2 regions of the Macrococcus epidermidis genome follow, and region 2 is predicted to be linked to the other one. Evidence: a T-box and tRNA genes for the amino acid it is inferred to sense, from the RefSeq annotation. Region 2 holds a T-box; the other holds one or more tRNA genes.
The links. The T-box of region 2 lies ahead of argS (arginine--tRNA ligase). A T-box ahead of a tRNA ligase gene usually reads a tRNA of that ligase, here a tRNA-Arg.
Positions count from the first base shown of each region.

Region 1: it encodes a tRNA-Arg, which carries the amino acid that the T-box ahead of argS (arginine--tRNA ligase) is inferred to sense. The anticodon was not compared.

Region 1 covers NZ_CP073819.1:1,970,664-1,974,045, reverse strand. Annotated here, with positions in the region: rRNA gene KFV12_RS10535 (23S ribosomal RNA) at 1-909, shown strand, start outside; rRNA gene rrf (5S ribosomal RNA) at 1,003-1,117, shown strand; tRNA gene KFV12_RS10525 (tRNA-Val) at 1,130-1,205, shown strand; tRNA gene KFV12_RS10520 (tRNA-Thr) at 1,224-1,299, shown strand; tRNA gene KFV12_RS10515 (tRNA-Lys) at 1,307-1,382, shown strand; tRNA gene KFV12_RS10510 (tRNA-Leu) at 1,408-1,491, shown strand; tRNA gene KFV12_RS10505 (tRNA-Gly) at 1,497-1,571, shown strand; tRNA gene KFV12_RS10500 (tRNA-Leu) at 1,612-1,700, shown strand; tRNA gene KFV12_RS10495 (tRNA-Arg) at 1,704-1,780, shown strand; tRNA gene KFV12_RS10490 (tRNA-Pro) at 1,800-1,873, shown strand; tRNA gene KFV12_RS10485 (tRNA-Ala) at 1,896-1,971, shown strand; tRNA gene KFV12_RS10480 (tRNA-Met) at 1,992-2,065, shown strand; tRNA gene KFV12_RS10475 (tRNA-Ile) at 2,105-2,178, shown strand; tRNA gene KFV12_RS10470 (tRNA-Ser) at 2,199-2,291, shown strand; tRNA gene KFV12_RS10465 (tRNA-Met) at 2,348-2,421, shown strand; tRNA gene KFV12_RS10460 (tRNA-Asp) at 2,430-2,505, shown strand; tRNA gene KFV12_RS10455 (tRNA-Phe) at 2,513-2,585, shown strand; tRNA gene KFV12_RS10450 (tRNA-Thr) at 2,602-2,677, shown strand; tRNA gene KFV12_RS10445 (tRNA-Tyr) at 2,682-2,765, shown strand; tRNA gene KFV12_RS10440 (tRNA-Trp) at 2,786-2,859, shown strand; tRNA gene KFV12_RS10435 (tRNA-His) at 2,862-2,934, shown strand; tRNA gene KFV12_RS10430 (tRNA-Gln) at 2,951-3,022, shown strand; tRNA gene KFV12_RS10425 (tRNA-Cys) at 3,028-3,101, shown strand.
Region 2 covers NZ_CP073819.1:392,597-395,978, forward strand. Annotated here, with positions in the region: gene KFV12_RS02150 (class I SAM-dependent methyltransferase) at 1-53, shown strand, start outside; gene KFV12_RS02155 (prephenate dehydrogenase) at 159-1,019, shown strand; gene KFV12_RS02160 (SdpI family protein) at 1,023-1,349, opposite strand; T-box leader at 1,444-1,661, shown strand; gene argS (arginine--tRNA ligase) at 1,711-3,382, shown strand, end outside.

The DNA of each region.
Region 1 (3,382 bases), 900 kb from region 2:
CACTGTCTCAACGAGAGACTCGGTGAAATCATAGTACCTGTGAAGATGCAGGTTACCCGCGACAGGACGGAAAGACCCCGTGGAGCTTTACTGCAGCCTGATATTGAAATTCGGCACAGCTTGTACAGGATAGGTAGGAGCCTTTGAAGCGTGAGCGTCAGCTTACGTGGAGGCGTTGGTGGGATACTACCCTGGCTGTGTTGACTTTCTAACCCGCACCACTTATCGTGGTGGGAGACAGTGTCAGGCGGGCAGTTTGACTGGGGCGGTCGCCTCCTAAAGAGTAACGGAGGCGCTCAAAGGTTCCCTCAGAATGGTTGGAAATCATTCGCAGAGTGTAAAGGCACAAGGGAGCTTGACTGCGAGACCTACAAGTCGAGCAGGGTCGAAAGACGGACTTAGTGATCCGGTGGTTCCGCATGGAAGGGCCATCGCTCAACGGATAAAAGCTACCCCGGGGATAACAGGCTTATCTCCCCCAAGAGTTCACATCGACGGGGAGGTTTGGCACCTCGATGTCGGCTCATCGCATCCTGGGGCTGTAGTCGGTCCCAAGGGTTGGGCTGTTCGCCCATTAAAGCGGTACGCGAGCTGGGTTCAGAACGTCGTGAGACAGTTCGGTCCCTATCCGTCGTGGGCGTAGGAAATTTGAGAGGAGCTGTCCTTAGTACGAGAGGACCGGGATGGACATACCTCTGGTGTACCAGTTGTCGCGCCAGCGGCATAGCTGGGTAGCTATGTATGGACGGGATAAGTGCTGAAAGCATCTAAGCATGAAGCCCCCCTCAAGATGAGATTTCCCAACTTCGGTTATAAGATCCCTCAAAGATGATGAGGTTAATAGGTTCGAGGTGGAAGTACAGTAATGTATGGAGCTGACGAATACTAATCGATCGAAGACTTAATCAATTTTATAGATTTTTTGCACGGTGATGTTTGGTACATCATATTTCTTCTTAAGTTTATCTAGTTTTGAAGGTACAATACCTTTAATATACTTTGTCTGGTGACGATGGCAGAGAGGTCACACCTGTTCCCATACCGAACACAGAAGTTAAGCTCTCTAGCGCCGATGGTAGTTGGTCTTACGATCCGCGAGAGTAGGACGTTGCCGGGCAATATATACCCAGGAGGATTAGCTCAGCTGGGAGAGCATCTGCCTTACAAGCAGAGGGTCGGCGGTTCGAGCCCGTCATCCTCCACCATTATTTATTTATTATTATGCCGGAATAGCTCAACTGGTAGAGCAACTGACTTGTAATCAGTAGGTTGAGGGTTCAAGTCCTTTTTCCGGCACCATTTCTTTGAGCCATTAGCTCAGTTGGTAGAGCATTTGACTTTTAATCAAAGGGTCAGAGGTTCGAATCCTCTATGGCTCACCATTATTTATATACTTAATACTTGCATGCGGGTGTGGCGGAACTGGCAGACGCACTAGACTTAGGATCTAGCGCCTTTGGCGTGGGGGTTCGACTCCCTTCACCCGCACCATATTTGCGAAAGTAGTTCAGTGGTAGAATACAACCTTGCCAAGGTTGGGGTCGCGGGTTCGAATCCCGTCTTTCGCTCCATTAATTCTATCGTAATAATTATGGCTTTTATTACTTAAAAGCCGGGGTGGCGGAACTGGCAGACGCACAGGACTTAAAATCCTGCGGTAAGTGATTACCGTACCGGTTCGATTCCGGTCCTCGGCACCATTAGCGCCCGTAGCTCAATTGGATAGAGCGTTTGACTACGGATCAAAAGGTTAGGGGTTCGACTCCTCTCGGGCGCGCCATTATTTTAATTACTAGCTACGGGAAGTAGCTCAGCTTGGTAGAGCACTTGGTTTGGGACCAAGGGGTCGCAGGTTCGAATCCTGTCTTCCCGATTTGCTTTAAAAGCTTTAATATGGGGGCTTAGCTCAGCTGGGAGAGCGCCTGCTTTGCACGCAGGAGGTCAGCGGTTCGATCCCGCTAGTCTCCACCATATTAACTTAATATTATTTCGGCGGCGTAGCTCAGCTGGCTAGAGCGTACGGTTCATACCCGTGAGGTCGGGGGTTCGATCCCCTCTGCCGCCACTATCTTTTTTAAAACTTAATGTGTACTTTTAGGATTTAGGACCTTTAGCTCAGTTGGTTAGAGCAAACGGCTCATAACCGTTGGGTCGCAGGTTCGAGTCCTGCAAGGTCCACTTAATTATTTTTATATAATGGAGGAATACCCAAGTCCGGCTGAAGGGATCGGTCTTGAAAACCGACAGGGGCTTAACGGCTCGCGGGGGTTCGAATCCCTCTTCCTCCGCCATTATTTTTTACTTCAGCAAAATAAAATAAAAAAGATTTTCAATTATTTATTATTATCGCGGGATGGAGCAGTCTGGTAGCTCGTCGGGCTCATAACCCGAAGGTCGGTGGTTCAAATCCGCCTCCCGCAATTATTAGTGGTCCCGTGGTGTAGCGGTTAACATGCCTGCCTGTCACGCAGGAGATCGCGGGTTCGATTCCCGTCGGGACCGCCATTTGTATGGCTCAGTAGCTCAGTCGGTAGAGCAATGGATTGAAAATCCATGTGTCGGCGGTTCGATTCCGTCCTGAGCCATCTTTTTTATTATTATGCCGGAATAGCTCAACTGGTAGAGCAACTGACTTGTAATCAGTAGGTTGAGGGTTCAAGTCCTTTTTCCGGCACCATCTTGGAGGGGTAGCGAAGTGGCTAAACGCGGCGGACTGTAAATCCGCTCCTTCGGGTTCGGCAGTTCGAATCTGCCCCCCTCCACCATTTTTTATTTGTTTATTTTTAGGGGCATAGTTTAACGGTAGAATAGAGGTCTCCAAAACCTTTGATGTGGGTTCGATTCCTACTGCCCCTGCCATGGCGATTGTGGCGAAGTGGTTAACGCATCGGATTGTGGTTCCGACACTCGTGGGTTCGATTCCCATCAGTCGCCCTTAATTTTTTAATATTGGGCTATAGCCAAGCGGTAAGGCAACGGACTTTGACTCCGTCACTCGTTGGTTCGAATCCAGCTAGCCCAGCTTTAGGCGCCATAGCCAAGTGGTAAGGCAGAGGTCTGCAAAACCTTTATCACCGGTTCAAATCCGGTTGGCGCCTCCATTAATTTTATATATGCGGGAGTATTTCAACTCTTAGAATACGGACCTTCCTGGTTCGAGATGTAGGTGTAAGTCCTACCTTCCGCTCCATTTTTGTTAAGCTGCATGATGCATGCTTATTTTTTTCGTAGAATTTATGTGAATACATAGAGATAAAAAAAGAACTACAGAAAAGATTCTGTAGTTAAAAGTAATTAAACGAAAATGAAATTTGGTGATAATAAAGTTGACGAGACTTTATTACACGTTCATTATAACAGGTCATTTGCTATTTGTGAACAT
Region 2 (3,382 bases):
ATAAACATAATGGAAAATGTCGTGTTATTCAAGGTATATTGGAAAAACAATAATGAATTTGCATTACTCAAAATGGGTAATGCAATTTTTATTTATCTTTTGCTTTATATGATATTTACTGCTACGATTTTAATCATTAAAACAATCGAGGTGTATTTATGAACATTGCTATTATTGGATTGGGTGTAATCGGTGGGACTTTCGCCAAAGCAATTCGTGCAAGCTATGGACAAAGGCATCGTATAATGGCAATCGATGTAAATCATGAGACTTTGAATATGGCGATAGCTGATGGGGTCATTGATGTTGGTGAAACGAGTAATCAGTCCATCCTGAGTGAAGCTGATCTGGTTATTTTTGCGATATACCCTAATATGATAAAGGATTTTATTCTTTATCATCGAGATAATTTCAAAGATGGCGCAACGTTAACAGATACTGCTGGCGTAAAGTCGGTGGTGATGAAAGATGTGGAAGAAATACTACCTCATAATGTTTCTTTTATTTTCGGTCATCCAATGGCGGGCCGAGAAAAGAAAGGATATGCATACGCAGATGCTAGTGTATTTCAAGACGCAAACTATGTCATCACGAAGTCAGATTTGAATTCAAATCAAGAGTTAGAAGCATTTAAACAATTTTTATATCCGCTCGGTTTTAAACGTATCACAGTTACAGATGCTGTGATGCATGATGAGATGATTGCACATACGAGTCAGTTAACGCATGCAATTGCCGTGTCGTTAATCAACAGTGATGATAGATTGGATGAAACGATAAAATTTATCGGTGATAGTTATCGTGATCTTACGCGTATTGCTAATATGAATGAATCTCTCTGGCCGGAATTATTTAGCCATAATAAAGAAGCTTTACTGGATAATATGGAGCGTTTTGAAGATGCATTTACTACTTTGAAAGAAGCGGTTAAAAATGATGACTTGAAGGTGATGGAGAGCATTTTCAAAGCATCAAGTCATCGCAGAATTCGCTTGGAACAAAGTGATATGAAGAAGTGAATATCATAACTTTTTGAGTCTATTTTCAGTTTTGAGGTAAACGATAATAACTGTAATCAGTAATAAAATAATAGATGCAATTGAACTTTGCTCTTCATAGCCTATAGTTATTTCAATCAAGAGTTGAACAATGCCGATGATGAGTAAGATTGGGCACAGTTTTTGGATAAGTTTTGTAGAATATTCCTGCGCCAATTGCCAATGTCTTTCACTTTGTAGAGACCTTGGTGTACGGTATCCGGCAAAGTAGTTTGGTTTATCGGTAAGGATTGTTTTATAGAGAAGCGTGTCAATAATATATAATGCGATAGCCATAATAATTGTAATCATATTAGCACCTCCGTTTTCTTGATGATAACAGTTTATAAAATTTATTTCTATTTTCTTTTTATTATAATCATGCTATTATATTAAATAATTTAATAACAATTTGTTTACACGAAGAGAGTAATATTGATTTGTTCATAAGTAGCGAGCTATAGAAGGTGGAAGTATAGCATGATAATTGATATGAAGCGCACTTCGTAAATGATATGTTGAACTTATAGTAGGGATATCCGGTGGAAACATCGTTAACAATCATTGAGTATGTCTGTTGACATGAACAAGAGTGGTACCGTGAATCTAGCATTCGCCTCTTTTTTTAGAGGTGGATGCTTTTTTATTTTATAAATTTTTAGGAGGAGAATAGATGAAACATTTATTAGCTAATATTTTAAGAAAAGAAATTGAAGTATTGAGTGAAACTGAAATATTAAAGTTGATTGAATATCCGAAGCATGCGCATCAAGGAGATTTATCATTCCCATGTTTTACGTTAAGTAAGCATCTGAAGAAGAGTCCAATGATTATTGCACAGGAAATAAGCGAGCGTTTGAATGATGAACAAATTGATAAAGTTGAAGTTGTGAATGGCTATTTAAATGTATATTTTAATAAACAAACACTAGGAACAAATGTTATTCAGGAAGTATTGCGCGATAAAGAAAGCTTTGGTGCTCAAAATATTGGTCAAGGTAAAGTGATAACGATGGATATTTCTTCACCGAATATCGCCAAACCTTTCTCGATGGGGCATTTAAGATCAACTGTTATCGGTAATGCAGTAGCCAATATTACAGAGAAATTAGGTTTTAAACCAGTAAGAATAAATCACCTTGGAGACTGGGGAACGCAGTTTGGTAAATTGATTGTAGCTTATAAAAAGTGGGGGAATGAAGCTGACGTTAAAGCAAACCCAATACCTGAATTATTCAAGCTATATGTTAAATTTCATGACGAAGCAGAACATGACGAAGCTTTAAATGAAGCGGGAAGAACGGCATTTCTAAAACTAGAGCAAGGTGAAGCGGAGCATGTAAGACTCTGGACATGGTTCAGAGAAGTTTCGCTGCAATCGTTTAATGAGATATATGCACGTCTTGGTGTTTCTTTCGATTCGTATAATGGAGAAGCATTTTACAATGACAAGATGGATGCTGTCGTAGAAAAGTTAGAAGCATTAAACTTACTCGTTGAAGATCAAGGTGCAGAAATAGTGAAACTTGATGATATGCCGCCAGCGCTGATCAAGAAAACGAATGGCTCAACTTTGTATATTACAAGAGATTTAGCAACAGCAATCTATAGAAAAGAAAGGTATGATTTTTCTGAGTCATATTATTTTGTAGGTAATGAACAGTCACTTCATTTCAAACAATTGATAGCAGTATTAAAGATGATGGGTTATGAGTGGGCGGAAAATATGGAGCACATATCGTTTGGTATGATCTTAAAAGATGGCAAAAAGATGTCTACGAGAAAAGGGAAAGTTATCTTTTTAGAGGAAGTGCTGGATGAAGCGGTGAATATGGCGAAACAAAATATAATCGCGAAATCAAATGAGATTGAAGACATTGATAAAGTAGCTAAACAAATTGGTATTGGTGCTGTAATATTTAATGACCTGAAATACGATCGTCAAAACGATATTGAATTTGATTTAGAAGATATGTTAAAAGCTGAAGGCAATACGTGTTTATATCTTCAATATACAAACGCTAGAATCCATGCCATTGTTAGAAAGAGTGGACTGGAAACAACTCACATTAAAGTGAATGAAATAGATGATGTGGCATGGGATATCGCTAAAGATTTAATGATGTTTGAAGAAGTCATCTATAATGCATATGTAAAGCAATCTCCTGCAGAGATTGCTAAGTATTTACTGCAGCTTGCACGTCACTTCAATAGTTATTATGCGAATGTAAGAATATTAGATGAGACAGCAATGATGGAAAATAGAAAAGGTTTATTATTAGCAGTTTCTATCGTAATAGAAGAAGGATTAAGCTTACTAGGTATTGAGACACCGAGAGCACTTT